One region of the Embleya scabrispora genome, then DNA from elsewhere that is predicted to be linked to it. Evidence: riboswitches for the same ligand, from Rfam matches in the RefSeq annotation. Region 1 holds a riboswitch; each other region holds the start of a gene.
The links. Region 1 has a riboswitch for cyclic di-AMP ahead of B4N89_RS10870 (C40 family peptidase). Riboswitches for the same ligand answer to the same signal wherever they lie in the genome.
Positions count from the first base shown of each region.

Region 2: it holds a riboswitch for cyclic di-AMP, as region 1 does, so the genes downstream of both, B4N89_RS13140 (transglycosylase family protein) here and B4N89_RS10870 (C40 family peptidase) in region 1, are expected to answer to the same signal.
Region 3: it holds a riboswitch for cyclic di-AMP, as region 1 does, so the genes downstream of both, B4N89_RS13685 (NlpC/P60 family protein) here and B4N89_RS10870 (C40 family peptidase) in region 1, are expected to answer to the same signal.
Region 4: it holds a riboswitch for cyclic di-AMP, as region 1 does, so the genes downstream of both, B4N89_RS33905 (transglycosylase family protein) here and B4N89_RS10870 (C40 family peptidase) in region 1, are expected to answer to the same signal.

Region 1 covers NZ_MWQN01000001.1:2,504,689-2,512,575, forward strand. Annotated here, with positions in the region: gene B4N89_RS10855 (PspC domain-containing protein) at 1-642, opposite strand, end outside; gene B4N89_RS10860 (ATP-binding protein) at 776-2,035, shown strand; gene B4N89_RS10865 (LuxR C-terminal-related transcriptional regulator) at 2,032-2,709, shown strand; gene B4N89_RS10870 (C40 family peptidase) at 2,800-3,885, opposite strand; cyclic di-AMP (ydaO/yuaA leader) riboswitch at 3,895-4,033, opposite strand; gene B4N89_RS10875 (hypothetical protein) at 4,403-4,759, shown strand; gene B4N89_RS10880 (PIG-L deacetylase family protein) at 4,773-5,492, opposite strand; gene pcrA (DNA helicase PcrA) at 5,693-7,887, shown strand, end outside.
Region 2 covers NZ_MWQN01000001.1:2,984,277-2,992,163, forward strand. Annotated here, with positions in the region: gene rfbA (glucose-1-phosphate thymidylyltransferase RfbA) at 1-182, shown strand, start outside; gene rfbC (dTDP-4-dehydrorhamnose 3,5-epimerase) at 261-869, shown strand; gene B4N89_RS13130 (cell wall-binding repeat-containing protein) at 1,139-3,091, shown strand; gene galE (UDP-glucose 4-epimerase GalE) at 3,238-4,206, shown strand; cyclic di-AMP (ydaO/yuaA leader) riboswitch at 4,765-4,949, shown strand; gene B4N89_RS13140 (transglycosylase family protein) at 4,952-6,292, shown strand; gene B4N89_RS13145 (PIG-L family deacetylase) at 6,420-7,887, opposite strand, start outside.
Region 3 covers NZ_MWQN01000001.1:3,092,868-3,100,754, reverse strand. Annotated here, with positions in the region: gene B4N89_RS13710 (MFS transporter) at 1-188, shown strand, start outside; gene B4N89_RS13705 (MarR family winged helix-turn-helix transcriptional regulator) at 232-738, opposite strand; gene B4N89_RS13700 (MFS transporter) at 977-2,662, shown strand; gene B4N89_RS13695 (MFS transporter) at 2,739-4,103, opposite strand; gene B4N89_RS13690 (winged helix-turn-helix transcriptional regulator) at 4,309-4,770, shown strand; cyclic di-AMP (ydaO/yuaA leader) riboswitch at 5,328-5,465, shown strand; gene B4N89_RS13685 (NlpC/P60 family protein) at 5,474-6,568, shown strand; gene B4N89_RS13680 (DUF72 domain-containing protein) at 6,788-7,660, shown strand; gene B4N89_RS13675 (TetR/AcrR family transcriptional regulator) at 7,779-7,887, opposite strand, start outside.
Region 4 covers NZ_MWQN01000002.1:775,778-783,664, forward strand. Annotated here, with positions in the region: gene B4N89_RS33900 (glycerophosphodiester phosphodiesterase family protein) at 1-917, shown strand, start outside; gene B4N89_RS33905 (transglycosylase family protein) at 1,080-2,294, opposite strand; cyclic di-AMP (ydaO/yuaA leader) riboswitch at 2,363-2,570, opposite strand; gene B4N89_RS33910 ((Fe-S)-binding protein) at 3,224-4,363, opposite strand; gene B4N89_RS33915 (FAD-binding oxidoreductase) at 4,360-5,745, opposite strand; gene B4N89_RS33920 (SDR family NAD(P)-dependent oxidoreductase) at 6,168-6,935, opposite strand; gene B4N89_RS33925 (IclR family transcriptional regulator) at 7,053-7,826, shown strand.

The DNA of each region.
Region 1 (7,887 bases):
CGCGACCGGCTTCGCGGGCGGTTGCCCGTCCTCCGGCGCCGAGCCGGCACCGGGCACCTGCCACCACATCGGCGGTCTCGGGGCGGTGTCGCCGGCCGGGACGGTGTCGACCGGCGCGGGAGCGCCCGCCATCGCCGCGACCCCCGCCGTCCGCGCGGCGGCCTCGGACCTGCGTTTCGTGTCGGTCCAGACCATGAACAGGACCACGGCGGTGATCATCATCAGCGGGACCGACGGGCCGAAGCCCGAGTCCAGATACGTGAAGAACAAGGCGACCCCCATCACGGCGACCACGGTGGCGGCCGTCGCCCCGCGGTCGAACTTCCCGGAGAGCACCCGGCGCAGCACCGGCTGCTCCTCTCCACGGGCCGGGATCAACAGCCAGCCCAGGCTGTACACCAGTACGCCCACCCCGCCGAAGAGCGACAGCACCGCGAAGACGATGCGGAAGATCACCGGATCGAGGCCGAAATGCTCGCCGAGCCCGCCGCACACGCCGGAGACCATGCGGTCGTCGACGCTGCGCAACAGTTGGGGCCGAGTGGTCGTCGTCGTGGGCGCCGCCGACGACCCCGGAGGGCCGCCCGGGACGTCGCCGGCCCGGTTGCCGGCCGAGACACCGGGTTTCATGTCGTCGTTCATGGGTCCATCGTGGCCTGCGCGCGGCCCCGTTCCCATCGGGCTCCGCCCTGGTCCGCCCCTGGCCCGACCCCGAGAGGGAATCAGGGTCGGGCCCTGATGCGCCCGGACTTGCCGGCGTGTGACGATCGGTCGTGTGACCGCCGTATATCCGCCCCCCGCCGCGCCGAACCGGCCCGTGCACCCGACGCCGAAGCTCCGCCGCGCCGCGTCCCACCGGTTCGCCGGCGGCGTCGCGCGCGGCCTGGCCGAGCATCTCGGCGTCGAGGTGGTGGTGCTGCGCGTCGCCTTCGTCGCGCTCGCGTTCTTCGCGGGTCTGGGCGTGGTCCTGTACGCGGCCTTCTGGATCTTCGTACCGCAGAGCGTGGGCACCGCGGCCCCGCCGAGCCGCGAGCGCGGCCGGGAACGGCATCAGGCGCTCGCGCTGATCATCGTGCTGATCGCGGCGACCATGCTCACCGGACTCGGGACCGATACCGACACCGGCTCCGGCGACTGGTTGTGGCCGCTGCTCGTGGCCGGGCCCGGGGTGATCCTGCTGTGGCGTCAGGCCGACGAGTCGCAGCGGCAGCGCTGGTTCTCGCTGGACGGGCGCAGCCGGGTGGCGGGCTGGCTGCGCGCGCTGATCGGCGCCACGCTGGTGGTCGCGGGCCTGATCTTCTTCTCGCTCGGCCGGGGCGGCATCGGCGACGCGCTGGCCGCGATGCGCGGGGCGGGCCTGCTCCTGGTCGGCCTGCTGGTCATCTTCGGCCCGTACCTGCTGCGGCAGACCCGCGAGCTGGGCGCCGAGCGCCGGGCCCGCATCCGGGCCCAGGAGCGGGCCGAGGTGGCCGCGCACGTGCACGACTCGGTGCTGCACACGCTGACCCTGATCCAGCGCCAGGTGGAGGACCCGCGCGAGGTGGCCCGACTGGCCCGGGCGCAGGAGCGCGAGTTGCGGGCCTGGTTGTACCGCCCCGACGGCGAGGAGCCGGACCGCACCTTCGCCGCCGCGCTGCGCGGGGTCGCCGCCGAGGTGGAGGACGCGCACGGGGTGTCCATCGAGATCGTGTGCGTGGGCGACTGTCCGGTCGACGACCGGCTGTCCGCGCTGATCGCCGCCGCGCGCGAGGCGATGGTCAACGCGGCGAAGTACGCGGGCGGCGCGGCCATCTCGGTGTTCGGCGAGGCCGACGAGGACACGGTCACGGTGTTCGTCCGCGACCGAGGACCCGGTTTCGACCCGGACGCCGTACCCGCCGACCGGCTGGGTGTGCGAGAGTCCGTGCTCGGGCGCATGCGCCGCAACGGGGGCGCCGCGAACATCCGCAGCGAACCCGGCGAGGGCACCGAGGTCGAGCTGGAGATGCGCCGCGCCGACGCCGGCCGGTCCGCTGTGGGAAGGACGAACACGTGAACACCTCCGAGACGAGTAGCGCACCCGTCGAGGGCACGCCCCGCACCCGGGTGGTCCTCGTCGACGACCACCGGATGTTCCGCACCGGCGTGCGCGCCGAGATCGGCGAGGCGGTCGAGGTGGTCGGCGAGGCCGACGACGTGGCGAGCGCGGTGGCCGTGGTCACCGAGACCCGCCCCGAGGTGGTCCTGCTCGACGTGCACCTGCCCGGCGGCGGCGGGGTCGAGGTGTTGCGCCGGTGCGCGTCGCTGATCCCGGCGGTGCGCTTCCTGGCGCTGTCCGTGTCGGACGCCGCCGAGGACGTGATCGGGGTGATCCGGGGCGGCGCCCGGGGCTATGTGACCAAGTCGATCACCGGCGACGAACTGATCCGCGCGATCGGCCGGGTCGGCGAGGGCGACGCGGTGTTCTCGCCGCGCCTGGCGGGCTTCGTACTGGACGCGTTCGCGGCCACCGACGTGCCGCCGATCGACGAGGACCTGGACCGGCTCACCCAGCGCGAGCGCGAGGTGCTGCGGCTGATCGCGCGCGGCTACGCCTACAAGGAGATCGCCCGCCGACTGGTCATCTCGGTCAAGACGGTGGAGACCCATGTCTCCGCCGTGCTGCGCAAGTTGCAGTTGTCCAACCGGCACGAGCTGACCCGCTGGGCGACGGACCGGCGACTGGTCTGAGCCGAAAACGGCACCCGACGACACACGACGGCGCCCGTCCCCGGGACGAATCCGGGGACGGGCGCCGTCGTGTGTCGTCGGTGTCCGGGACTAGCCGGGTCGGATGGCCGCGAGGAACGGCATCGAGTCCAGCGGCGCCTTGGTCACGGTCTTGCCCGGGCGCGGGGCGTGCACGATCGTGCCGTTGCCGAGGTACATGCCCACGTGCCGGTTGTCCGAGTAGAAGAACACCAGGTCGCCCGGCTGGAGGGCGCTCTTGGCGATCTTGGGACCGTCGTTGATCTGGGTCCAGGTGGTGCGGCTGAGCGAGACGTTGGCCGCCTTCCAGGACGCCTGGGTCAACCCCGAGCAGTCGTAGGAGCCGGGGCCCTCGGCGCCGGACACGTACGGCTTGCCGATCTGCGCCAACGCGAAGTTGATCGCGGCCTGGGCCCGCCCGGAGGCCGGGACGTTGGTCGCCGGGGCGTTGTCCTTGTCCTTGTCCCGGGAGCTGCGGTCGTTGCCGCGCGTGGTGTCGTTCGCGTGCTCGTCCGAGTTGAGCACGTCCTCGCGCTGCTTCTCGGTGAGCGTGTTGAGCAGCCGCTGCGCCTCGGCGAGCTTGGCCTGGATGTCGGTCTTGTTCTTGTTCAGGTCGGTGCGCAGCTTCTCCAGTTCCGCGAGCTGCGAGGAGGCCTCGGTGCGGTCCTGCTGGAGAACTCGGGCCTGCGCCGCGATCTGCTTCAGCTTCGCGGCCTGCTGGCCGTCGAGCTGGGACATCATCTGCGACTTCTGCAGGTAACCCTCGGGGTCGCCGCTGAGCGCGAGCGAGAGCGACGGCGGGAGGCCGCCGCTGCGGTACTGGTTGGCCGCCAGGACACCGATCTGGTCGCGCAGGGCGTTCAGCGCGGCCTGTTCCTCGGTGATCCGGGCCTGGGTCTGGTTCGCGGTGCCCTGCTGCTTCTCGATCTGTTCCTCGACGCCGTTGGCGGCGTCGGTGGCCTTGACCACGTCGCTGTGCAGCTGGTTGACGCGGTCCTTGGTCTGCTGGAACGACTGCGCGGGGTCCGCGCTCGCGGTGCCGGCGAAGGTCATCACGCCGGTCATCGTCGCGGCGGCGGTGACCACGGTCGCGGCGGTACGCACGGCGGTGCGCGGCTTGGGCTTGCGGTGTTGCCCGGGTCGACGTTGGGACGCCACTGGTGGCGGGTCTCCTTCCTCGGCCGCCTACCGGGTTAGCTGACGGGTTCGGGCGGAAGAAGGCGCCCTACGGTGCCGAAGCACCGATTCACCCCAAGGGACTGCGAGGGTCCCCGGTTCCGGCTTCGCGTCGCGGCGACCATGGTTGCCCACCGTCACCGAAACCCGTCACCGAATTCGGCGGAGGCGATCGTGTCGACCGGGTGGCCGACCTCGAGCCGATCGCCTGCCGCAGAACACTAGTCACACGCGTGTCAGGACCATCACCATTGGCCTTCACATTGCCGAAACTTTACCAAAGTCACCGTTTCCATCTCCGCGTATCACGGGAAAAGCGCCCGGATTCCTTAAAGTCGATCTTGATCCCTTTTGGCGATCTTTAGTGGTATTCGACCGGTGTGCGAGACGTCGACCGCCGCCGGCTAGGCTGCCGGTCGGCGGCGGCGTTCCCGGCGTCGGCGCCCGGAACGCCGGCCTGGTGCGCGTCGGGGCGATGATCGACGAGGGGTTGTACGACGTGGACGTTCTGCGGCAGATCCTGCTGGTGCTGCACATCGTGGGCATCGCGGCCCTGCTCGGCGGCTTCCTCACCCAGATGTCCGCGCTGCGCACCGGCGACGTGCGGATCGTGCCCGCGATGACGCACGGTGCGCTGACCATGCTCGTCACCGGCCTGGCCCTGGTGGGCGTGGTGCGGTCCGGCCTGGACCGGGACGTGGACACCGCCAAGATCGGCACCAAGCTCGGCATCCTGCTGGTCGTCCTGCTGCTGGTCTGGGGCAACCGCCTCGCGGAGCGGGTGTCCTCGCGTGTCCTCGGCGCGATCGGCCTGCTGACCGTGGCGAACATCGCCATCGCCGTCATGTGGACCTGAGCCCCCCGCCTCGCTAACGGGTGTCCACCACCCGGAACACCTCGGCCATGCGTCCGGCGCCCAGGTCGAACCGCGCCGCGTTGCCCTCCAGCATCGACACGACGTGCTCGCGCAGCTCCGGCAGATGGCCCGTCTGGCTCTCGTGCGACAGCAGCGCCGCGATCTTGCGTTCGAACACCTCCGTCACGTCCACCGCGTGGTTCGGCGCCGCGGTCGGCGACAGCCAGGTCTCGGGCACCGTCCACTCCTTCAGCCCCTCCGCCTCCAGCAGTTCGGGGTGGGCGAACGGGTTGCGCGCGTCCGGATAGATCGCCCGCATCGCCGCCTCGCCGGCCTCCAGGTGATCCGGGTGGCTCGGCGCCAGCCGGGACCAGTCCCGCTCCGGACTCGGAATCACCATGCGCTGCGGGCGCACCTGCCGGATCACCCGGCTGATGTCGCGCCGCAGTTCCATGGAGGCCGCCACCCGCCCGTCCGGATACCCCAGCCAGTACAACTGCCGCACCCCCACGTGCGCCGCCGCCGCGCCCTGCTCCGCACGCCGGATCCCGCCGATCTCCGACCGCGGCACCGCCGGATCGAACCCGCCCGCGTCCCCGTCGGTGACCAGGCAGTAGCTCACCTCGATGCCCGCCTCGGTCCACGTGGCGACCGTTCCCGCCGCCCCGAAGTCGATGTCGTCCGGGTGCGCGGCCAGCACCAGGACCCGCTCCACGTCGCGATCGTCCAGCACGATGTACTCCCTTGATCCGACTTGATCCGACTCGATCCGACCCGCTCCGACCCCATCCGCCGGCCGGGCGGGCGGCGGATCCGCCGATCCCGCTCGACCGGATGTCCGACGGCGCGAAGATGGTTGTCGGCGCAATGATCCCTGGCCGCGACGACGGCCCGGGCACGACCCGCCCGACACCCACCTAGACTCGGGGAACGATGAGCAGCCTCTTCGACGACATCCCCCTGCCCGGTTTCGACGCCGCGGCCACCAAGTCCCCCGCCGGCTCCGCGGACGAGATCCCGCTGCCGCCCGAGCCGGACGAGAACCACGTGTACGGCCTGCCGGAGGACTATCCGGACGACCTGTACGAGGGGCAGTACGCACCGCCACCCGAGCCGCGCGACGCCTACTACCGCAACGGCGCCCCGCGCCCCGTGGTGGACCCGGCCCGGCTGCTCGACGGGATGAACCCGCAACAGCGCGCCGCGGTCGTGCACGAGGGGTCCCCGCTGCTCATCGTGGCGGGCGCGGGCTCCGGCAAGACCCGCGTACTGACCCACCGCATCGCCCACCTGCTCGCCTCCCGCCACGTGCACCCCGGCGAGATCCTGGCGATCACCTTCACCAACAAGGCCGCCGCCGAGATGCGCGAGCGGGTCGAGGCGCTGATCGGACCGCGCACCAAGGCGATGTGGGTGTCCACCTTCCACTCGGCCTGCGTACGCATCCTGCGGCAGCAGTACAAGAAGCTCGGCATGAGCTCCTCGTTCTCCATCTACGACTCGGCCGACCAGCAGCGGCTGATGGCGATGGTCTGCCGCGACCTCGACCTGGACCCGAAGAAGTTCCCGCCGCGCAAGTTCAACGCGCAGGTGTCCAACCTCAAGAACGAACTGATCGACCACGAGGACTTCGCGGCCAAGGCGATCAACGAGTCCGAGCGCATACTGGCGCAGGCCTACACGATGTACCAGGAGCGGCTGCGCCAGGCCAACGCGCTCGACTTCGACGACCTGATCATGACCACGGTGCACCTGCTCCAGGCGTTCCCGGACGTCGCGGAGCACTACCGGCGGCGGTTTCGGCACGTGCTGGTGGACGAGTACCAGGACACCAACCACGCGCAGTACACGCTGGTCCGCGAACTGGTCGGCGGCGCGGCCGGCAGCGGCCCGCGCCTGACGGTGGACGGCGAGTTGGTCGACCCCGCCGAGGCCGGGCTCGTCGGGCTCGAACCGGCCGAGTTGTGCGTGGTCGGCGACGCGGACCAGTCGATCTACGCGTTCCGCGGCGCGACCATCCGCAACATCCTCGACTTCGAGGCCGACTACCCGAACGCCACCACGATCCTGCTGGAGCAGAACTACCGCTCCACGCAGACCATCCTGAGCGCGGCCAACGCGGTGATCGAGCGCAACAGCAACCGGCGCGCGAAGAACCTGTGGACCGACGCCGGCGCCGGCACCCCCATCGTCGGCTACGTCGCGGACGACGAGCACGACGAGGCGCAGTTCGTCGCCGACGAGGTGGACCGCCTCACCGACGCGGGTCACACCAAGCCGGGACAGGTCGCGGTGTTCTACCGGACCAACGCCCAGTCCCGCGTCTTCGAGGAAGTCTTCATCCGGGTCGGCCTGCCGTACAAGGTCGTCGGCGGCGTGCGCTTCTACGAGCGCCGCGAGGTCCGCGACGTGCTCGCCTACCTGCGCCTGCTGGCCAACCCCGACGACACGGTCTCGCTGCGCCGGATCCTGAACGTGCCCAAGCGTGGCATCGGCGACCGGGCCGAGGCGTGCCTGGACGTGCTCGCGACCCGCGACCGCATCCCGTTCGCCCAGGCGCTGCGCCGGGCCGACGACGCGCCGGGCCTGGCCAAGCGCTCGGCCAACGCGGTCAAGGGCTTCGTCCGGCTCCTGGACGACCTCACCGCGGTGGTGGACGGCGGCGCGGGTCCCGCGACCGTCCTGGAGGCGATCCTGGAACAGAGCGGCTACCTCGCCGAGTTGCAGGCGTCCAGCGACCCGCAGGACGAGACCCGGATCGAAAACCTTCAGGAACTCGCGGCGGTGGCGCTGGAGTTCGAGCAGGCCCAGGCGCAGGAGGGCGGCTCGGGCACGCTCGCCGACTTCCTGGAGCGGGTCTCGCTGGTGGCCGACTCCGACCAGATCCCCACCGACGCCGAGGACGGCGGCGTGGTCACCCTGATGACCCTGCACACCGCCAAGGGCCTGGAGTTCCCCACGGTGTTCCTCACCGGCCTGGAGGACGGCGTCTTCCCGCACATGCGCTCGCTCGGCGACGCGAAGGAGTTGGAGGAGGAGCGCCGGCTGGCCTATGTGGGCATCACCCGCGCCCGCGAGCGGCTCTACGTCACGCTGGCCAAGATGCGCAGCGCGTGGGGCGCGCCGTC
Region 2 (7,887 bases), 480 kb from region 1:
TCGAGGAGCGGCAGGGGCTCAAGATCGGCTGCATCGAGGAGGCCGCCTGGCGGGCCGGCTTCATCGACGACGCACAGTTGGCCGCGCTCGCGCAACCGCTGCTCAAGAGCGGCTACGGCAAGTATCTGGTCGATCTGCTCGCCTACGGCGACGGCATCGCGCCGCTGCCGGAAATCCCCTGAGCCGGCGCGGACCCCTCGACCATCGCATTCGACCCACCCGGATCCGGCCCCCGGGTCCGACGGACAAGGACAGAACAGATGAAGTTCCGCCCCCTCTCGATCGAGGGCGCCTGGGAGATCACCTTCCGGCAGCACGGGGATCCCCGCGGCATGTTCATGGAGTGGTACCGCTTCGACATGCTGTCCGAGGAGGTGGGACACCCGCTCCGGCTCGCGCAGGCCAACATGTCGGTGTCGGCGCGCGACGTGGTGCGCGGGATCCACTTCGCGGACGTGCCCCCGGGGCAGGCGAAGTACGTGACCTGCGTGCGCGGCGCGGTCCTGGACGTGGTGGTGGACCTGCGCGTGGGCTCGCCGACGTTCGGCACCTGGGAGGGGGTCCGGTTGGACGACACCGAGCGGCAGGCGGTGTACATCTCCGAGGGCCTGGGGCACGGCTTCTGCGCGTTGACCGACGACGCGACGCTCAGCTACCTGTGCTCGGAGACCTACGCGCCCACGCGCGAGCACGCCGTACACCCGCTCGACCCGGACCTGGCCATCGCCTGGCCGACGGCGGGCGCCGCGCAGTTGTCCGAGCGGGATCTGGCCGCGCCCACGCTGGCCGAGGCCCTGCGCAACGGGCTGCTGCCCGACTACGAGCAATGCCGGCGTTTCACCGAGTCGTTGGGCGATGTTTCCCCGTAGTCCCCCTCCCGATGGGAGCGCGAAGGGGCGGGCGTCGCGGCTCCGTCTAAACGTCTGGTGGGTGTCGTCGCGCGGCGATAGTGTCTGCGCGACGACGACCCGATGCCGCGGGGGGGTACCCGGCCCGGATTCGTCGTTCCATCGTTGGTGATCCGACTCGACCACACCACGCGCGGAACTCGTGTCCCCGCCGGAAGTACCCGCGTGGAGATGTCGGATCACCCTCCTCGGGAGGACCTTTTTTGAAGATCCGCACGCTCCGCGGTTCCATGGCACTGCTGTCGGCGAGCGCGCTCGCCGGCGGCATGCTGGTGGCGCTGGTACCGACGTCCGCCCAGGCCGCACTGGGCGGAGGGGAAGGCCTACTGGCCGGTTCCTCCTACACCAACAGTCGGATGGAGGGCAGGCAGGCCGACGGGACCGCGATCGACCTCGGCCTCGGCCAGGGTTTCCACCCCTCCTTCTCGCCGGACGGCAGCCACATCGCCTTCGTCCGCAATGACCGGCTCCAGATCGCCCGGGTGGGTACCACCGCCGTCCGGGAACTCACCGGGTCCCCGCTGTACCAGGTCGCCTTCCCCAAGTTTTCCCCGGACGGGCGCTACATCTACTTCACCGCGAGCCCCGGCGGGGAACCACGCGCGTATCGGATCCTGTCCGACGGAAACGGCGACCCCGAACCCGCTTTCCCCGGGCAGCAGAGCTGTGACCGCTACCTGTCCACGTCCTCCGCGTGGACCTACGTCTTCCAGCGCGGATGCGGCATGGACACCTCGGTGTGGTCGTACGACGCCCGCACCGGCGCCACCGCCAAGATCGTCGACGACGCCGCCACGCCGGACATCTCCCCCGACGGCACGTCGATCGCCTTCGTCCGAGGGGGGAAGACCTCCACGCCCCGTATCTTCACCGGCAGCCCGACCGGTGCCGACGTCAAGCAGCTCACCCCGGACGCCGAGGGCAACGCCTCGATGCCGACCTTCTCTCCGGCGGGCAACAAGGTGGCCTATGTCAGGGAATACGACACATGGGTCATGGACAAGAGCGGCGAGAACCGGAAGCTGGTCGCCAAGAACTTCCTGAAGGGCTCCTGGCAACCGCTGCGCAAGGAAGGCGTGTTCCGGGTCTGGGGCGACACCGCCCGGGAGACCGCGATCGCCAACTCCAGGTTCAAGTGGGCCTCGGTCGGCGACACCTCCTCGGGTCTGCGACAGGCCGACTCGGCGGTGATCAGCCGGTCCGACTTCTTCTACGACAGCCTCGCCGGCCCGGCCCTGGCGGGCGCGAAGAACGGCCCGCTGCTGCTGGGCGGTTGGGGCGGGCCCGGGAGTCTGTACGAGGAGCTGAAGCGCACTCTGCGGCCCGGCTCGACCGTGTACATCCTCGGCGGCACGGAAGCGCTGAGCGGCAACTACGAGAACGACCTCCGGCAGTGGGGCTACACGCCCAAGCGGCTGGCCGGTCCCACCATGTACGAGACCGGCATCGCGATCGCCCGGGAGACCAACCCGGCGCCGAAGAACGTGTTCGTGGTCACCGGTGAGGCCTACTACGACGGCCTCTCGGCGGGTGCCGCGGCCGGCGGCACCAAGGACAGCGTGGTCGTCTACAGCGCGGGCGACAACATGCCCGCCGTGACCGAGTCCTACCTGAACGCGATCAACCCCGCCACCACCAACGTGATCACCGTCGGCGGGCCGGCCGACAACGCGCTGCAGACGGCGAACCTGCCGTCCTGGCCGGACGGCGCGCAGTACTACTCGGTCTCCGGGAACACCGCGGCCGACACCGCGGCCAAGCTCGGCCGGTTCTGGTTCGCCGCCCCGCGCACCGTGGGTCTGGCCACCACCAAGACCTGGCAGGACGCCCTCACCGGCGGCGCGATGATGGCCGGGCTCGGCCCCATCCTGCTCACCGACGAGGACAGCCTGGCCCCGTCCAGTTCCTGGTACCTCTACGACAACGGCGCCTCGCTCTCCTCGGTGGTCCTGGTCGGCGGCGAGTCGGCGCTCAACGGGCCGATCGTGGACCAGGCCGGCAACCAGATCGGGCTCCCGGGTCAGTACACCTACGTACCGATGTACAACGGGGTCGAGCCGCCCGCGGGCAAGGCGCTGCGCGCCGCGCCGGCGGACAAGCCCGGCAGCCCGGCCGTGAACGGTCCGGCGAGCGGCACCGGTCCGCAGGCCGGTTCGGGCGTCGAGCGGCACACCAAGCGCTGACCGCACGACACCACGACGACAGCGCGAGACACCGAGGGCCCTCGGCGGGACATGTCATGTCCCGTCGGGGGCCCTCGGCCCGTCCCGGCGGCCGAAAGGCACGGGCGAAACGCCCCCGAAGCGGTCCATCCGGTTAGGGTCTCGACATGAAGTGGCTTGTCACCGGCGGTGCCGGATACATCGGAACGCATGTCGTACGCGGGCTCGTCGCGGCCGGGGACGAGGTCGTCGTGGTCGACGACCTCTCCTCCGGAATCCGCGAGCTGGTGCCGGACACGATCCCGGTGGTGGTCGGCTCCGTGCTGGACCGGGCGCTGCTCGACGAGTTGTTCGGCGCGCACACCTTCGACGGCGTGGTGCACATCGCGGGCAAGAAGCAGGTGCCCGAGTCGGTCGCGCGTCCCCTCTACTACTACGAGGAGAACGTGGAGGGTCTGCGGACGCTGCTCGCGGCGATGGTCGCGGCCGGCGTGCCCCGGATCGTGTTCTCCTCCAGCGCCGCCGTCTACGGCATGCCCGACGTGGACCTGGTCGACGAGGACACCCCGTGTCTGCCGATCAACCCGTACGGCGAGAGCAAGCTGGTCGGCGAGTGGCTGATCGCGGCCACCGCGCGGGCGCACGGGATCTCCTACGCCTGCCTGCGCTACTTCAACGTCGCGGGCGCCGGCGCGCCGGAGCTCGCGGACGCGGGCGTGTCCAACCTCGTGCCGATGGTGCTGGAGAAGGTGACGGCCGGCCGGGCGCCGGTGATCTTCGGGGACGACTACGACACCCCCGACGGCACCTGTGTGCGCGACTTCATCCACGTGGTGGACCTGGCCGAGGCGCACGTGGCCGCCGCCCGTCGGCTCGCCGCCGACCCCGGCACTCGCCTGGTGCTCAACGTCGGCCGAGGTCGGGGTACCTCGGTCCGTGAGATGGTCGAACTCATCCGCGAGGTCACCGGTTTGCGCGAGTTCGGGCCGAAGACGCTGCCCCGGCGCGCCGGCGATCCGGCCCGGGTGGTCGCGAGCGCCGAGCGGATCGCGGCCGAACTGGACTGGAAGGCCCGCCTGGACGTCTCCGACATGGTGGAGAGCGCGTGGGCGGGCTGGCGGGCGCGGCGCGGGTGACGGGCGCGGGGCGCGCCACGTGGTGGGCGCCGGGCCGCCCGGGCGGGTGCCGCGCGTCCTGTGCCCCCGCATTCCCCCGAGTGCTTTCGGATGCCTCGAACGCCTCGATGCGACGCCGGCCGTCGAGTCGGCGTCGCGCGGCGCGCGTGGGGTGAAGTGCGCCGGGACGAGTCGGACTCGGGGCTTTTGTCCTGTGGGCCGAATCACCCCGGGTGCGAGTGCGAAGGGGCGCCGCGATGGGTAACGGCGCCACTCCGGACCCGAGACGCGCGATGCGCCTGTGACGAACGGGACTTCGGTGATCGTTCCCGGGTGATCCGGATGAGGCTCGACCAGGGTCCTTTGTCACTCGATCCGGCCGAATCCACCACGGAACGCCAACTACGGTCCTTTCCGTAAGGGATCATCTACATTGCGCTCAACCGCAAAACGGATAATCGTCTTCTATCAGACACAGACTTGTGATCTTCGGCGGAGCCTGCTTAGCGTTCGATCCGTCCGTATCCCACACGGACCCCGATCGCCGGTACGCCGAATCCTGTCGCCGGCCGTTCGGGAGGCTGACGAGCACCACACGACAGGAGCGGGGGAACCACAGGTGAACCGCCGAACACGGCACCGATCGAGACGGTCGGCCGCCGCGAACGGCTTGGGGTGAAGCCACGTCCTTCGGGACGTGGCCGGGCTATCGATCTCCGGCCCGAATCCGACAGCTCACCTCGTAGGCGTGGGAGAGGATCCAGCCATGCTGTCCGGAACCGGGCGTCATCGCCGTCGCAGCACCAGCAGGACCACGCGTCTGATCGCCGCGGCCGGCGTCGCCGGTGTCGGCGTCGCCATGCCGATCATCGGGGCGGGCACGGCTCAGGCCGCGTCCGTGAGCACCTGGGACAAGGTCGCCCAGTGCGAGAGCACGGGCAACTGGAAGATCAACACCGGTAATGGCTTCTACGGCGGCCTCCAGTTCACCCAGAGCACCTGGAACGAGTTCGGCGGCTCGCAGTACGCCGCGCGCGCCGACCAGGCGACCAAGAGCCAGCAGATCGCGATCGCCGAGAAGGTGCTCAAGAGCCAGGGCCCCGGCGCCTGGCCGGTCTGCTCGGTCAAGGCGGGCCTGACCCGCGGCGGTGCCGCTCCGGACCTCGACACGGGCTCGGCGGGCGGCAAGACCGCGCCGAAGACCGCCCCGAAGACGGAGAGCGCCAAGCCGGCGCCGAAGACCGAGACCGCCAAGCCGAAGATCGAGGTCAAGAGCGAGGCGCCGAAGACCGAGGCGCCCAAGGACGAGACTCCGAAGACCGAGGCGCCCAAGGCCGCCAAGACCGACGCGGCCACCGGCTCCTACGTCGTGGTCGCCGGCGACACGCTGTCGCAGATCGCGAACGCCCGGAACGTGCCCGGCGGTTGGCCGAAGCTGTACGAGGCCAACAAGAGCGTGGTCGGCGAGAACCCGGACCTGATCTTCCCGGGCCAGCAGCTCACGGTCGACGGCAAGGCCGCGCCGGCCGCCGAGACCAAGACCGAAACCAAGACCGAGCCCAAGGCCGAGGCACCGAAGGCGGAGACGCCCAAGGCCGAGGCCAAGACCGAGGTCAAGCCGGCCGCCGCGCCGAAGACCACGGTCAAGTCCGAGAGCACCAAGGCCGACTCCTCGGCCAAGGGCTCCGAGCAGGCCTCCGGTTCGTATGTCGCCCCGGTCTCCGGCGCCACCCTGACCGCGAGCTTCGGCTCGGGCGGGTCGCGCTGGTCCAGCGGCCACCACACCGGCCAGGACTTCGCCGTCTCGACCGGCACCACGGTGCGCGCGGTCACCTCCGGCACGGTCGTCTCGGCCGGTTGGGGCGGCGCGTACGGCAACGAGGTCGTGATCCGGCACGCGGACGGCAAGTACACCCAGTACGCGCACCTGTCCTCGATCTCGGTCAAGGCCGGGATGAAGGTGCAGACCGGCCAGAAGATCGCGCTCTCCGGCGCGACCGGCAACGTCACCGGCCCGCACCTGCACTTCGAGGTCCGCACCACGCCGAACTACGGCTCCGCGGTCAACCCGATGACGTGGCTGCGCAGCCACGGCGTGAACGTCTGATCCACCACACTCCCGCGCCGAACGGCGGGCATCCCTTCCGGGGGATGCCCGCCGTTCGCGTACGCCGGCCGGGCGGGCGCGTGGCGGCGGGCCCGGGGCCGGGTGGACGCCGGCCCGGGGGCGGGGGTCAGGGGAGGTGGGCCGTGTGCAGGGTGCCGTTCGTGGTGAGCCACAGGGCGAGCGGGCGGCCCGTGGCGTCGAGGGTGGTGGTCGGGGCGGTCGGGATCGGATCGTCGGCGAGCACGAGCGGCGTGGGGGTCGCGCCGAGCACCACCGGTCGGCCCTCGGCGTCCCGGGTCGAGGTGAGCAGCGTGCCGTCGGGGCGGGGCAGTTGCCACAGCGGCTCGTAGCCGGCCCCGGCCGTGCGCGGGGCCGTGGGAACCCAGGTGCCGGGGCCGGCCTCGGTCGTGCCCGCGATCTCCGCCGTCCCGGCCCGCCGGTAGCCGACCGTGACCCGGCCGTCGGCGCCGACCGACGCGGCGGGCGGCCCGACCGGGTGATCCGCCGCGATCGTGCGTGGCGGGCCGGGCCGGTCGCCGACCACGTCCCAGGCGCGGATGCCCTCTCGGGCCGTGCCGAACACGGTGACCCGGCCGTCGGGGCGGGTGACCGCGGTCGGGCCCTCGACGATCTCGGCGCCGCCGAGGTCGCGCCACGGCGACCACACCGTGCTCCCGGCGGGCAGGTACCGGGCGCCGACGCCCTTGGCCCGATCGCGCGCGAACAGGTGCAGCCCGCCCGCGCCGTCGGCTTGGACCACCGGTGGGCCCAGGCCCGTCGCGCCGTCGTCCGGGCCGCCCAAGTCCTGCCACGGGCCCAGGTCGCCGCCGGGCGCCGACTCGATCGCGGTGACGATCCCCAGCCGGTCGCGATCGGCCCGAGCCGCGCCGCCGATCCGCAGCGCGAACACCCGCATCCGCCCGTCCGCCGTGCGCACCACGGCCGGGGCCGGGGCGAGTTCGCCGTCGCCCGGGGCGCCGAGGTCGCGCGCGGCGGACCAGCCGCCCGCGCCGTCCTCCGCCCAGCGGGTGATCCGGCCGCCGAGCACCGACCAGGCGGTGGTTCGGCCGTCCGCGCCGAGCACGGGTCTGGGGCCCGGGTCGGGGAAGCGATAGGTGGTGCTCTGCGGCCAGTTGCTGCGCGACGCGGTGTCGCGCACCTTGAGGTCGCCGCAGTCCGCCCGGCCCGGGCAGTGGTGCTCCCGGTCGGTCCAGCCGTAGACCCGGGTGACGGCGTCCTTGCGCTCGCGGGCGGCCGGCTCCAGGTTGTGCGGCCAACGCTCGTTGTAGTAGCCGCGATACGCGATCGCCGCGGCGGCCCCGGCGGGCCGGTCGCTGTTGTGGCGGCGCAGCGCCTCCCAGGTGAACCGCGCGGCGGCGGTGTGGTCCTGGTGGTCGGAGACGCCGTTGTTGTCGGCGTGCGCCGGGTGCTTCGCGTCGTGCTTCTGGCGATCGGGGTCCGGGTCGAGCGTGCGCACCACGGTCGGCGCCTGGGCTCGCATCAGGTCGGTCAGGGACCGGATCAGCCCGTCGCGGGTGTACGCGTACGGTCCGCCCGCCGGCTCGTCGAGCGGGGCCAGTGTGTCGAGTTCGCGC
Region 3 (7,887 bases), 590 kb from region 1:
TCGGCGTCCGGGCGGCGTTCCTGGCCTTCGCCGTGGCCGCCGCCGCGACGATCCCGCCGTACCTGCGAGTGGTCACCGACGCCCGTCTGGCCCCCGCATTCCGCGAGCCCGAGCCCGAGGCGGAGGAGACGGGGGCAGGGGAGACCGGGTCGGAGGAAACGCCGACGAAGGAGTCGAGGACACGCTAGGCGGGTCCCCGGGTGAGCCGCGGTGGTACGTGGCGGCCCTGCGTCACCCGGCCCCTCCTCGGTGCGGCGGTTCCGGCCACATCCGGCCCGCGGGGACGTCCGGGCCGTCGATGATCGCGCTGAGCATCCGCAGGTTCTCCGCGAACACCTCGGCCGCCTCGGGGCCGATCGTCCGGCTGATCATGCCGTCGACGTCCTTGACCACGCGGCGGCCCTCGGCGACGCCCGCGCTGCCGAGTTCGGTCAGCTCCAAGAGGACCACCCGCTTGTGTACCGGGTGGGGGCGGCGGACGATCCAGCCGACACGTTCCAGCGCCAGCATCGCGGTGGTCACGCTCTGGGGGGTGATGTGGTGCGCGCGGGCGAGGTCGGCGGCGGACAACGCGCCGTTCTCGTCGAGCCGTCCGGCCAGGCCCAGTTGGTTGATCGAGACGCCGATGCCTTCCAGGCGTTCGTTGAGCAGTCGCTGTACCGACTGCTGGGCGCGCCAGAGCAGATGGGGCAGCTGCTCGCTCCACGCGGCGGCGGCGACTTCCCGGTGGGCGGGCATCACACGTCTTTCCCTTCTTCGTACGGCCGGGGTCCGCACCCCGTGGGTGCCTCACCGGTCACCGTAGGGCACGTTCGTCCCCGGGCAGGGCCACGTCGACGTACACGTTCGCAGGTGAGGTGCATGTTCCCAGACGACGCGCATGTTCGCAGAGGGTATGCATGTTTTAAGTATGCATATAAGTTCTCAGTCTTCTGATAACTTGACAGCCTTCGATTACTCGGAAGGCTGTCTCACCATGTCCACGACCTCGCAGTCCACCCCGTCCGCAACGAGCCCGCCGCCGACCCGGGCCGTGGCCCGGCCGGCGCTCACCGTGGTGCTCGCCTGTCTCGGGGTCTTCGCCTCGTACGTGCCCATCGGCGGGGTCGCGGTGTCCCTGCCGACCATCCAGCGCGGGCTCGACGCGTCCACGAGCGATCTCCAGTGGATCAGCGACTTCTTCATCCTGCCCATGGCGGCACTGATCCTGACCTTCGGCCTGATCGGCGACCTGTACGGGCGCAAGAAGGCGTTCCTGGCCGGCCTCGCCCTGCTCGCCGTCGGCGCCGCCATCAACCTGACCGCACACAGCGTGGCCCAGGTCTGGGTGGGCCAGGCCCTCTCCGGCGCGGGCGGCGCGGCCCTGCTCACGTCCAGCCTGGCGCTGATCAGCCACGCCTACCCCGACTTCCGGACCCGGGCCAAGGCGATATCCGCGTGGGCCGCGTCGCTGGGCCTGGGCATGTCCCTGGGCCCGCTGCTGAGCGGGACGATCCTGGAACACGCCTCCTGGCGCTGGATCTTCGCGCCGACCGTGCTGGTCTGCCTGATCGGCGCGGTCATCGCGGTAGTGCTCCTGGAGGACTCGCGCTCGGCGCACGGCCGGGCGATCGACGTCCCGGGTCAGCTCACCGCGATCGTGGCGATCTCCGGCCTGATCTACGGCGTGATCGAGGGCGGCACCAGCGGCTGGACGCACGGTCCGGTCCTGGCCGCGTTCGCGCTCGCGGTGCTGGGCCTGGTGGCGTTCGTGTGGGTCGAGCGCCGTTCGGCGGCACCGATGTTGTCGCTGGACCTGTTCTCCTCGCGGGCCTTCAGCGGCGCCGGCGTGGTGATCATGCTGACCATGTTCGGCCTGGTCGGGATCGTCTTCTCGCTCAGCCTGTTCTTCGGCAACGTCCAGCACCTGAGCGCCCTCGACATCGCCTACCGCTTCCTGCTCGTGAACGGTCTCGGCGTGGTGTTCGGCCCGATCGTCGGCCGGCTGGTCGGGCGGATCGCCCCGGGGCTGCTGCTGACCGGCGGTCTGGTGCTCACCGGGGTCGGCATGCTGTCCCTGAACACGCTGGACACGGACACCGGATTCGCCGCGCTGATCGCCCCGTTGATGGTGATCGGCATCGGCTTCGCCTTCGTCATGACGCCGATCACCTCGATCGCGGTGAGCAGCGTCCCGCACCACCTGGCCGGCATGGCGAGCGCGGGCAACAACACGCTGCGCCAACTCGGCGGCGCGCTCGGCCCGGCCGTCCTGGGCGCGGTACTGACCAGCCGGATCACCGCGGTCCTGCCGGGTCACCTGGCCGACTCCGGACTGGCCGACGCCGACCGCGAACACGTACGCGCGGCCGTGTCGGACGAGGGCCTGTCGGCGGCCGGCCATCTGGGCCTGGCTCCCGAGCCCACGGGTAAGGCGCTCGGCGCGATCGGCGACAGCTTCGCGGACGCGATGCACGTCTGCATGACGATCGCGGGGGTGGGCATGTTCGCGGCCGCCGTGATCACCGTGCTGACGATCGGGGTTCGGCGGGCGAAGCCGCACGGGGGTACGGCGGTTCGGGCGTCGGGACCGGGAACCGCGTCGGGCCGGGTGCCGGCGCAGGCATCCGCCGCGACGGTGGCCGCCGGTACCGGTCCGGGGGCGGGCTCGGCCGGGGCCTGAACCCCGATCCGACCGGGACACCGCGACGAAGCCGCTCGCCGATGGGCGAGCGGCTTCGTCGGTGATGGCGACTCGGCTAGGCCGCCGCCCTCGCCCGCCGCCCGCGCAGTCCGAACGCGGTCACCGTGGCGCCCAGCACCACCCCCACCAGCGGCACGATCAGCGCGGTTCGAAAGCCGTCCAGCTCGGAGCCGCCCGCACCGGCCAGGACCGCGGTGACCGTCGACAGGCCCAGCGCCGCGCCGAACTGGAAGGCGGTGTACAGGAGTCCGCCGGCCAGGCCCTGCTCGTCCTCGTCGATGCCGTCGGTCGCGGCGATGGTGAGCGGGCCGTACGCCAACGCGAAGGCCAGTCCGAGCAGCAGCATCGTCGGGAACATCGCCACGTAGGAGGTGTCGCCGTCGATCGACAGGAACAGCGCGTACGCCACGGCGGCCGTCACCATCCCGCCGAGGATCACCCGCAGGTTCCCGTAGCGCTCCACCAGCCTCGGTGTCAGCGTCGGTGCGAGCACCGCGTCCGCCCCGACCGCGAGCAGCGCGAAACTGGTCTCCAGGGTCGACCAGCCGCGGATCTCCTGCAGGTAGAAGACCGCGATGAACTGGAAGCCGAAGAACGAGCCCGCGAACAACAGCGCGCCCAGGTTCGCCCGGATCAGCGCGCCCGAGCGCAGGATGCCGAGGCGTACCAGCGGATGCGCCGCGCGCCGTTCGACGGCCACGAAGGCGAGCAGGAGGGCGACCCCGCCCGCGAAGACCGCGATCGTCCAACCCCGGCCGTCGGCGGGGTGTTCGAGCCGGACCACGCCGTAGACCAGCAGCAACATCGAGCCGGTCACGCTGATCGCGCCGACGAGGTCGAAGCCCCCGCCGGCCTCGGGCCGCCGGTCCCGGGGGATCAGCGCCGACGCCGCCGCCAGGATCACCGCGGCGAGCGCGACCGGTACGAAGAACACCAGCCGCCAGTCGATCGCGGTCAGCAGTCCGCCGATCACCAGGCCGAGCGAGAAGCCGCCCGCGGCGGTGCCCGCGTAGAAGAGCAGGGCCCGGTTGCGCTGCGGCCCCTCCGGGAAACCGGTGGTGATGATGGACAGCCCGGCGGGCGTCATGAAGGCCGCCGAGGCGCCGGTCACGAAGCGGGCCACGATCAGCATCCAGCCCTCGGTGGCGAATCCGCCCAGGCCGGAGAAGACCAGGAAGACGGTCAGCCAGACGAGGAACGTCCGCCGCCGGCCGAGCAGATCGGCGGTGCGGCCGCCGAGGAGCATGAAGCCGGCGTAGGCCAGCACGTACGCGCTCATCACCCAGCTCACGCCTCCGGTGGACATCCCCAGGTCCTCGCGGATGGTGGGCAGCGCGACATTGAGCATCGCGACGTCGATGCCTTCGAGGAAGATCGCGCCGCAGAGGACGAGCAGCATGCCCCAGGCGCGGGGGCTCATGCGGACGGCGGGGGCGTTGCCGGGGGCGGATTCGGTGGCGTTGCCGGGCGCGGACGTGGATGTGGACATGCGGCAGCCCCTCGGGAGGCGGGTGGGTGGGATCGCGGTGGGATCGCGGTGAGGTCGGGGCACCGGGGGGTTGGTTCTTCGGACGAACCCGGTTCCCTCTTGTAACCGACCCCATCCTTCGGCAGCATCGACTTCCATGGAAGAAGGCACTTCGAAGGAACCGACCCCCTGCCCGGGTAACCAGGAGGACTACGACGCCCTCCAATGGGACGTGCGCGAGGGGTGCGAGGTCCGGCAGATCCTCGACCGGGTCGCCGACAAGTGGTCGCTTCTGGTGATCGCGATCCTGGAGAGCCGTACCTTGCGCTTCACCGAGCTGCGGCGGGAGATCGACGGGATCAGCCAGCGCATGCTCACCGTGACGCTGCGCCAGCTCGAACGCGACGGCCTGGTCCGGCGCACGGTCTATCCGGTCGTGCCGCCTCGGGTGGACTACGCGCTGACCCCGATGGGGACCACGCTGCACACCACGATCCGCTCGCTGGTCACCTGGACCGAGGAACATCAGGAACGCATCGCCGAGGCGCGGGCGGAGTACGACGCGCGTACGGGAGCGGAAGGCGACCTGGTGGCGGCGGGACGGTCGGTGCCGGGGTAGTCGTCGGCGCGGCGCCGGTCGCGCTCATCCCGGTGGCGGTTCGGCGGCGGTCGCCGGCCGGGGTTGTGACCGTTCGGAGGTCGAGACCCGGCGGCCGACGACCGTCCGCGGGGCGATTTTCGAAACCGGGTTCGGGGGTCTGCCCCCACGCCTGTTCGACGACGCGTATTCGCCTCGGTTCGGCGTCCCGGCGAATGTCCGGTTCGAAAAGTACCGGCAAGCCGGTCGAAACAGCGGAGCCTCGCGGGTGGTAACCCCGCGGTCGGCCCATTTTCCCGGGCGCGGCCACGTTTGTGGAGGTCGAGCGCCGGATGCTTGCCATCAATCGCTGCCAAATGGGTCCAAGATCGACTTTCGGGATTCCGAGTGCTTTTACTGTGATACGACGACGAGTGAAACGGAACTCTTGGTAAAGGTTTGGCAATGCAGAGACCCGGAGTGGGGGTCGTGACACCCCTGTGACTATCGTTCTGCGATAGGCGATCGGCTCGAGGTCGGCCACCCGGTCGACACGATCGCCTCCGCCGAATTCGGTGACGGGTTTCGGTGACGGTGGGCAACCACGGTCGTCGCGACGCAAGCCGGAACCGGGGACCCTCGCAGTCCCTTGGGGTGAATCGGTGCTTCGGCACCGTAGGGCGCCTTCTTCCGCCCGAACCCGTCAGCTAACCCGGTAGGCGGCCGAGGAAGGAGACCGCCGCCAGTGGCGTCCCAGCGTCGATCAGGGCAGCACCGCAAGCCCAAGCCCCGCACCGCCGTGCGTACCGCCGCGACCGTCGTCACGGCCGCCGCGACGATGACCGGTGTGATGACCTTCGCCGGCACCGCGAGCGCGGACCCCGCGCAGTCGTTCCAGCAGACCAAGGACCGCGTCAACCAGCTGCACAGCGATGCGATCAAGGCCACCGAAGCCGCCAACGGCGTCGACGAGCAGATCACCAAGCAGCAGGGCACCGCGAACCAGACACAGGCCCGGATCACCGAGGAACAGGCCGCGCTCAACACGCTGCGCGACCAGATCGGTGTCCTGGCGGCCAACCAGTACCGCAGCGGTGGTCTGCCGCCGTCGCTCTCGCTCGCGCTCAGCGGCGACCCCGAGGGTTACCTGCAGAAGTCGCAGATGATGTCCCAGCTCGACGGCCAGCAGGCCGCGAAGCTGAAGCAGATCGCGGCGCAGGCCCGAGCCCTCCAGCAGGACCGCACCGAGGCCTCCTCGCAGCTCGCGGAACTGGAGAAGCTGCGCACCGAGCTGAACCGGCACAAGGGCGAGATCCAGAACAAGCTCGCCGAGGCACAGCGCCTGCTGAACACGCTCACCGCGCAGCAGCAGAAGGAAGTCCTCGACTCGAACGACCACAAGAACGACGAGGGTTCGCGCACCGAGACCGACCGCAGCTCGCGCGGCAAGACGGACCAACCGCCGACGACGGGCAAGGACGTCCCGGTGTCCGGCCGGGCGGCGGCCGCGATCGCGTTCGCGCGGGCCCAGATCGGCAAGCCGTACGCGCCGCGAGGTGTGGGCCCCGACTCGTACGACTGCTCGGGCCTGACCCAGGCATCGTGGCGCGCCGCCAACGTCTCGCTCAGCCGCACCACGTGGACCCAGGTCAACGACGGCCCGCGGATCTCCAAGGACGCGCTCAAGCCGGGCGACCTGGTGTTCTTCTTCCCGGACAACTCACACGTGGGCATCTTCATCGGCAACGGCAAGATCATCCACGCCCCGCGCCCCGGCAAGAACGTGACCGAGGCCCCGTTGGACTCGATGTCGTTCTACGCGGCCGTCCGACCCGGCTAGGCCCGGCGACCGCCGGCGAACACGTGCTTGTGGCACGACGATCGGTCCGAGTGGGGCGAACACGTACCTCCCGGACCGATCGTGGTCGGCGGCGAGACGCGTCGAGCGGATCGGGGCCGGGGTCGGGGTTGCTGCCGGTGCCGGTGCCTCGGAGCACGCGGTATCTCGGGTTGCCGTGCCGTGCCGTCGGTTTCGGGAACCGGGGTAGGCGTGTGGACCATGGACCGTATATCGGTGGGCACTTGTTCGTGGACCGACTCCGCCCTGGTCTCCAGCGGTTGGTATCCGGCCGAATGCCGGGACGACGCGGAACACCGACTTCGTTACTACGCCCGTCAGTTCCCCGTGGTCGAGGTGGACGCGACCTACTACGCCCTGCCCAGCACCCGCAACAGTCTGCTGTGGGTGGAGCGTACGCCCGAGGGATTCACCTTCGACGTCAAGGCGTTCTCGCTGCTCACCGGACATCCCACCAGACCGGGTTCGTTGCCGGCGGAGCTGCGGTCGCTGCTGCCGCCACGGGTGCGCCCGGGTGCTGTCGACGATCGTTTGTCGGACGAGGTCTGGCAACGGTTCAGCGGGGCGCTGCTGCCGTTGCGCGAAGCCGGACGTCTCGGCACGTTGCTCTTCCAGTTCCCGCCGTCCTTGGCGCCCGGTCCGGCCGCCACCCGCTTCCTCCACGACTGCGTCGAGCGGGCCCGGGGATGGCCGCTCGCCGTCGAGTTTCGGCATCCGCTCTGGTGGCAGGACGAACACCGCGCCAAGACGACGGCTCTCCTCGAACGCCTCGATGTCGCCGCGGTGGCGGTCGACACGGCGCAGTCGCTGCCCACGTCCATCCCGCCGGTCGCCGTGGCCACCACGTCCGAGGCGGCGGTGGTTCGCTTCCACGGCCGCAACCCGGCCTGGGGAAGCGGCTCGAAGGAAGAACGGTTCCGCCACACGTATACGAGCGCGGAACTGGCCGAGTGGGTGCCCCGGGTGCGCACGCTGGCCGAATCCGTCGACCGGGTACACGTGCTGTTCAACAACTGTTGTGCCGACGCAGCCGCCCAGGCAGCCACAACCATGCGCGACCTGCTCGACGGGTAGGGACCCCTGATCGTGCCGCCGACCACGGACGATAACCATTCGACCATTGCCGGTGACCCGGCGAGAGGGTGAACGGCGCCGACCACGGTGAGGGGCGCGAATACCCCCCGGACACGATCTAGCGCAGCAGGCCCGTGAGGACGCCGGTCACGATGCGGGTGAACAGGGCGTCCACCGATTCCGGGATCTGGGGTTGGTGGGTGAACGCGGCGGCCAGGTGCGGGTGT
Region 4 (7,887 bases), on a different contig from region 1:
CCGTGGAGAGCACCCTCGCGTCCTTCGCCAAGGGCCTGGACCTGGGGGTCACCACCCTCGAACTGGACGTCCAGATCACCGAGGACGGCCGGGCCGTGGTCACCCACGACCGCAAGGTGGACGGCCGCAAGTGTGCCGACACCGGGCCGGTGCGGGCCGGTGACCCGGAGTTCCCCTACGTCGGGAAGTACGTCAACACGCTCACCCTCGCCCAGGTCCGCACCCTCGACTGCGGGTCGCGGCAGTTCCCGGGCTTCCCCGGCCAGACCACCTCGCCCGGCGCCCGAATGCCGCTGCTCGGCGAGGTGTTCGACCTGGTCGACCGGCGGCACGCGCACGGTGTGAAGCTCAACGTGGAGACCAAGGTCGAGGCGGGCGCGCCGAACGAGACGGCGCCGCGCGAGCAGTTCGTCCGGACCGTGGCCCGCGAGGTGCGCCGGGCGGGGCTGTTGCGCCAGGTCACCATTCAAAGCTTCGACTGGGGCTCGCTGATGAGGATGCGTCAGATCGAACCCCGGTTGCCGCTGGTCGCGTTGACCAACTACGACTTCCTCCAGGTCGGCAAGCCCGGCGCCTCGCCCTGGCTGGGCGGCCTGGACATCGACGACTTCGGCGGCGACCCGCTGCGGGCGATCGAGTCGTTCGGCGCGACCTCGTTCTCTCCGGTGCACGGCTTCCCGCAGGACGGCAGGGTCGGCGACCCGAACTACCGCCCCTATGTGACCCGGGCGATGGTCGACCAGGCGCACCGGCTGGGCATCAAGGTGGTGCCGTGGACGATCGACGACCCGGCCACCATGGCGAAGCTGATGGACGACGGCGTGGACGGCCTGATCACCGATTACCCGGACCGGTTGCGGGAGTTGCTGGCGGCGCGGGGCCTGCCGCTGCCGAAGCGCTACCCCGCGCGGGGCTGACGTCGGGGAAGCCCTGCTCGCCCGGGTGCGTGGCGGACACGCCCGCTCGGCGGACAGTGCCCGCTCGGCCGATACCGCGCGCTCGGCGGACACGGAACAGGGCCGGGCCCGTCGACGCGTGGTCGACGGGCCCGGCCCTGGAACTTCCCGGTTGTGCTCGGATCAGAGGTTGACGCCGTGCGCGCGCAGGTAGGTGACGGGGTTGATGCCGCTGCCGTAGTTCGGGGTGGTGCGGATCTCGAAGTGCAGGTGCGGGCCGGTCACGTTGCCGGTCGCGCCCGAGAGGCCGATCTGCTGGCCGGTGCTCACCGTCTGGCCGGCGCGGACGCCGATGCTGGACAGGTGGGCGTACTGCGAGTACTTGCCGTCCGCGTGCTTGATGACGACCTCGTTGCCGTAGGCACCACCGTTGCCGGCGCTGACCACGGTGCCCGAGGTGATGGCCTTGACCGAGGTGCCGGTGCCGACCACGAAGTCTTGGCCGGTGTGGCTGCCGCTGGACCACATGGAGCCACCGGTGCCGAACGCGGTACCCAGCGAGCCGTTCACCGGAGCGACGTAGCCCGAGGAGTTGACCGCGGTGCTGCCGGCCTTGGCCGAGGAGTCCTTGGCCACGACGGGGGCCTTCTCCTTGGTCACGGGCTTCGGCGCGACCTTGACCGACGCGGTGGGCTTGGTCTCGGTCTTGGTCTCGACCTTGGCCTCGGCCTTCGGCGCGGCCTCGGTCTTCGTGGTGGCCGCGGCCTTGCCCGAGAGCGAGAGCTTCTGGCCGACCAGGATCAGGTTCGGGTTGCCGCCGATGACGGACTTGTTGTCGGCGTACAGCTTGTGCCAGCCGCCGGCGACGTCCTTGGCCGCGGCGATCTTGGACAGGGTGTCGCCCTTGACCACGGAGTAGGTGGTGGTCGTGGCCTTGGTCTCGGCGGCCGGGACGACCTCGATCTTCGGGGCCTTCGGGGCCGGCGCGGACTCGGCCGGCTTCTCGGCGACCTTCGGGGCGACCTTGACGGTGCTCTTGGTCGAGCCCGACTTGGCGTTGGGGGAGACGGCCGGAGCGGCGCCGCCACGGGTCAGGCCCGCGGGGCCCGAGGTGTTCGGCCACGCGCCGGGGCCCTGTACGGCGAGGACCTTCTCCGCGATGGCGATCTGCTGGTCCTTGGTGGCCAGGTCCGCACGCGGGGCGTACTGCTGACCGCCGAACTCGTTCCAGGTGCTCTGGGTGAACTGCAGGCCGCCGTAGAAACCGTTGCCGGTGTTGATGTGCCAGTTGCCGGAGCTCTCGCCCATGGCGACCTTGTCCCAGACGGAGACCGGGGCGGCGGTGGCGGAGGTGGCGAAGCCGGTGATCAGCGGGGCGGCGACGATGGCGCCGGCCATGCCGAGGGTGAGCGCGAGACGCGCGTTCTTGGGCTTGCGGGCAGGGGTGATGAACGACTGCACGAAGATTTTTCCTTCTCCCACGCCTACGAAGTGAGCTGTCGGATTCGGGCTGGAGAGTCTCGCCCGGCCGGCGTCGACTCCTCGGGTATCGAGGAGGCGGGCACGGCTTCACCCCAAGCCGTCGTTATCGGATGTCCGCGACATGCGGACGCCCGGGACGGCATTCCACTTGGTTCCCCCGCTCCTGCCTTTCGGGTTTCGTAACCGTGGCCTCTCCGGCGGCAGGATTCGGCGAACCGGGAGACACATTCCGCCGAACACCGGACCGGTGCGGCGAAGCCCCAAGCTACGCATACACCCGACCCGGATCCAAACATCATGTTTCGCCGAAACCGAAGATTCGGGTCGGAAGGGTGGAATTTCGGGACCGAAAGTCCCGAAGCGTCCACGCATTGTGTCCGGGACCTTCAGCGGGGAGTGATATCGGAATCGCGTGGAGTGAGAATCGCGGAAACTCGGTTCACGGTGCGTGTGAGTTCCTGACCTTGGGTGCGGGGAATGTGACGTGCGCCACGGGATGTGGGAAAAACGGTGGTCCCGAACCTGTGGAAAACGGGTCGAAACCCCGTCCGACCTGCCCGTTCGTGGGGTGTGAGGGCGAGGGCGCGGGCGCTCGCGGTGTCGGCATTCGACGGGACGGCGCGGTTCGAACCGGGTGTCGTGGCGGAGACCCTCGGTTTGATTCGCCTTACATAAAGTGATTTCGCCACGATTTGGCGTCTTCGTGTCGACCGCGACCGGGCCGCCGGACGGTTTCGTGTCGGCTGCGTGTGCCGGGACGGGTGGATGTGGGTGTCTCGGGCCGGGTACGGCGTACGCGGCTCCCCCCGTGTGGAGTCGCATACGCCGAACTCGGCCCGAGACGGTCAGGGCGTGCGGGCGCCGCCGTGGGGTGTGGTGAGGAATTCGGCGAGGTGTACCGCGCGGACGCGCGACTTGCGCCGCCGCAGGCCGGTGCGGAGTTGGCGCAGGCAGCCCGGGTTGACCGCCACCACGACGTCGGCGCCACTGGCCTCGATCGCGTCCAGCTTGCGGTCGAGGATGCGGCGGGATTCGATCGGGCGCAGGAGGGAGTAGGTGCCGGCCGCGCCGCAGCAGTCGCTCGCGCCCGGGGTTTCCACGAAGTCGGCCACCGCGGACAGGGCCTCGCGCGGTTCGCGCCATACGCCGAGGCCGTTGCGCAGGTGGCAGGAGTCCTGGAGGGTGACCCTGACCCGGCGGCCGGCCACCCGGCGTTCGGGGAGGGCCGAGACGTCGACCACCTCGGACAGTTCGGCGACCCGGTCGCGGCCGATGACGTCGGCCAGGTGCGCGGCGCATCCGCCGGAGGTGGTGACGATCCGGCCGGGGAGCCGTTCGCCGAGGCGGCGGGCGAGGGCGCGGCCCTTGGTCAACTCGCCGTTGTGCGCGTGCAGCGCTCCGCAGCAGCCCTGGTCGTCGGGCACCTTCAGGCCGGGCAGCAGGGTGCGGGCCGCGCGGGAGACCCCGGGGAACATGGCGCGTTCGAAGCAGCCGAGCATGAGGGAGGCACCGGTGCCGGCGGGCGGCTCGGGTGGTCCGGGCTGTGTCGGCGGCTTCGGTGTCCCGGTCGGGGCCGGTCGGGTCGCCTTGTCGGGGCCGCGCCCGGACGGCAGGACGAAGCGGCCCCAGCCCATCGCGCGGACCACCGGCGGCAGGCTGACCACCATCGTCAACAGCCGGGCCAGTGGTGGCCGGTGTTTGCCGCGCCACTGGTGTTCGCGCCACTGTTCCAACAGGGAGCCGTACGGGACGCCCGCCGGGCAGACCGGTTCGCAGGCGCGGCAGCCCAGGCACGCCGAGGACTGTTCCAGCAGGGTCGGGTCGTCGGCGTCCAGGCGGCCGGTCTCCAGCGCGCGCATCAGGTTGATCCGGCCGCGCGGCGAGGACGCCTCGTCGCCGGTGGCGGCGTAGGTCGGACACGCCGGCAGGCAGAAGCCGCAGGAGATGCAGCGGGAGAGTTCCTCGGGGTCGAACACACCGGTCATGAGCCGAGCTTTCCGGGATTGAGGATGCGGGCGGGATCGAAGGCGGTCTTGATCCGGCTCAGCAATTGCAGCTGGTCGTCACCGAGTTGAGCGCGCAGGTGCGGCAACTTGGCTGCGCCGACGCCGTGTTCGCCGGTGATCGTGCCGCCGAGTTCGATCGCGGTGCGGAAGATGTCGTCGAAGGCGGCGTGCGCGCGTTCGATCGATTCGGTGTCGTTCGGGTCGGCCACCACGCAGGTGGGGTGGAGGTTGCCGTCGCCGGCGTGGCCGAAGGTGGCGATGGTGACGGTGTGCCTGTCCGCGATGGCGTCGATCCGGTCGACCATCTCGGCGATCCTGGGACGCGGCACGGTGGCGTCCTCCAGGATGGTCAGCGAGCCGAGGCGGGACAGCGCGGGCAGCGAACACCGGCGAGCGGTCAGCAGTGCCTCGGCGCCGGCCACGTCCTCGGCCAGGGTCCATTCCGTGGCGCCGGCCGCGTCGCACAGCTCGGCCATGCGGGTCAGGTCGCGGCGGACCGCGTCGGACGTACCGTCGTCGCCGAACAGGAGCAGCGCGCCGGCGTCCCGGCGCAGGCCGAGGGCGGCGAAGTCCTCGACCGCGTTGACGCAGCTCCGGTCCAGGAATTCCAGGGTGGCCGGGACGATGCCGGCGGAGAGGATGTCGGCGACCGCGCGGCCGGCGTGGGCCAGGTCGGGGAAGTAGGCGATCCCGGTGCCCGTGTCGGCGGGGGCGGGCAGCAGGGCCATGGTGATCTCGGTGATCACGGCGAGGGTGCCCTCGGAGCCGGTGAGCAGGCGGGTCAGGTCGTAGCCGGCCACGTCCTTCCAGAGCCGGCCGCCGGTGCGGATCACCTCGCCGGTGGGCAGTACCGCTTCCAGGCCGAGCACGTAATTGCGGGTCACGCCGTATTTGAGGCCGCGCAGTCCGCCCGCGCACGTGGCCACGTTGCCGCCGACGGTGGAGACCGTGCGGCTGCCGGGGTCGGGCGGGAAGAGCAGTCCGTGTGCGGTCGCGGCGTCGGCCAGGGCGGCGGTGGTCACGCCGGGTTCGACCACGGCGAGCAGTTCGTCGGGGCTGATCTCGCGGATGCGGTTCATCCGCGTGGTGACCAGGACGATGCCGCCGTTCAGGGCCACGGTGGCCGCGCACAGGTTGGAGCCGGCGCCCCGGGGGACGACCGGGACGCGGTGCTCGGTCGCCAGGCGCAGTACGGCGGCGACCTCGGCGGTGTCGGCCGGGAAGACCACGGCGTCCGGGAGCCGGTCGAACAGGGGGGTGGCGTCGCGGGCGTACGGCACCAGGTCGCCGGTGGTGTGGCGGACGTGTTCGGCGCCGACGATCGCGCTCAGGCGGTCGATCAGGTCCGTGGACAGGGGCATGTTCCGTACGTCTCCCTCGGGCGGGGGGCCGTCGTGATGGGTGGGTTCGCCGTTGGCTGTGGTCGCGTCGTTGGCGGGGGTCGGCAGGGCGGCCTGCGGCCCGCTTGTCCTCAAACGCCGGACGGGCTGAAAAGGGCTGCGGACCTGGCCGAGATGGGCTGCGGACCTGGTTGAGATGTGTTGCGGACTTGGGCGAGATGGGCTGCGGACCTGGTTGAGATGTGTTGCGGACTTGGGCGAGATGGGCTGCGGATCTGATTGGGATGTGTTGCGGACTTGGGCGAGATGGGCTGCGGATCTGATTGGGATGTGTTGCGGACTTGGGCGAGATGGGCTGCGGGTCTGGTTGGGATGGGCTGCGGGTTTGGTTGCTTTGGGCTGCGGGGCGGCCTGGTTGCGGGTTCGGCCTGGTGGGCTGGGGGCTACATGACTGCCAGTTGGCCGCCGTCTATGACCAGTTCGGTGCCGTGGATGAAGGCTGCGTCTTCCGAGGCCAGGAAGGCGTAGGCGGCGGCTACGTCTTCGGGGCGGCCGGCGCGGGACAGGGGGATTCGGGTGGTGATGTAGGTGGATTCGAAGTCGGGGTCTGTCATTGCGCCTGCGATCGAGGCGTTGAGTGGTGTACGGATGTATCCGGGGCACAGGGTGTTCACCCGGATCCCGTACCGGCCCAGTTCCACCGCCATCGTTTTGCCGAGCAGGAGGACACCTCCCTTGGAGGCGTTGTAGTGCGCGTAGTCCTCCTCGCCCGCGATCCCGTTCGTGGACGACATGTTGACGATCACCCCGCCGCCGCCGCGTTCGACCATGTGCCGGCCGACCGCCTGGCCGACCAGGAACATGCCGCGCAGGTTGACCGCGAGCATGCGGTCGAAATGCTCGGGGGTGATCTCCAGGAAGGGTTCGCGCCAGGCGATGCCGGCGTTGTTCGCGAGTACGTCGATGCCGCCGAGTTCGCGGACGGCGGCCTCGACGAGGGCGGTCGCGTCCGGTTCGTGGCCGACGTCGACGGCGAAGCCGGTGACCTCGCCGAGCGGGCGCAGTTCCGCGACGGCCTCGTCCACCTCGGCCGGATCCAGGCCGCCCACCAGGACGCGACACCCCTCCTCGAGGAAGCGCCGGGCGGCCGCGAGGCCGATACCGCTGCTGCCGCCGCTGACGAGTACCCGCTTGCCGATGAGCCCGCGCATCGCTTCTCCTCCGTGACCGGTCGACGAGCCGGGACGTTATCAGCGATGCGCGGTACGGTCTATCATTCCATCAGACGGAATGCCATCCCATTAATGCCTCGTTCCCTAGGGGGGCCCTTGACCGGCAACAGCGATTCGCCCGTGATCAGCGTGGATCGAGCACTGCGGATCCTGATGCGTATGGGCGAAATGCCCCGAGGCATCGCCCTGGAGGAACTTGCGAGCGACCTGGACATCCCGAAGAGCACCCTCCATCGGCTGCTCGGGGCGCTCAAGCACCGCGGATTCGCCGCCCAGCCCGAGGTGAACGGCCCCTACTTCATCGGGAGCCAGCTGCTTGCCACCGCGTTCCGCTTCCACGACGACATCGACCTGCGCTCGATGGTGCATCCGCTGCTCGCCGACCTGCGCCGGGTGACCGACGAAACGGTGCACGTGGCGATCCTGGACGCGGGTGAGGTGGTCTATCTGGACAAGGTCGAGGCGTCCGGCGCGATCAAGCTCTCGTCGGTGATCGGCGGGCGAAATCCGGCGCACAGCACGGGGGTCGGCAAAGCGCTGCTGGCCTGGACGTATCCCACCGACGAGGCGTTGCGGGCCTGGGCGACGCCCCGGTTGCCGCTGCGGCCGGCGACTCGACACACGCTCACCTCGGTGCCGAAGCTGGCCGCCGAGCTGGACGAGGTGCGCCGTCGTGGCTGGGCCACGGACCTGGAGGAGAACGAGTTGGGGCTGCGGTGTGTGGCGGTGCCGCTGTTCCTGGGGCGGTCGGCGCCGGCGGCGGCGATCAGCGTGACCGGGCTGAAGTCGCGGATGACGTCGGCGCGGATGACGGAGCTGGCCGAGGCGCTTCGCTCGCGCGTGGCCGAGTGGGCGGGCTCGGCGACCTAGACCGCACCCCGGGTTTGCCCCGGCCCCGGGTGCGCCCGCCGATACGCGGGCGCCCTGGTGT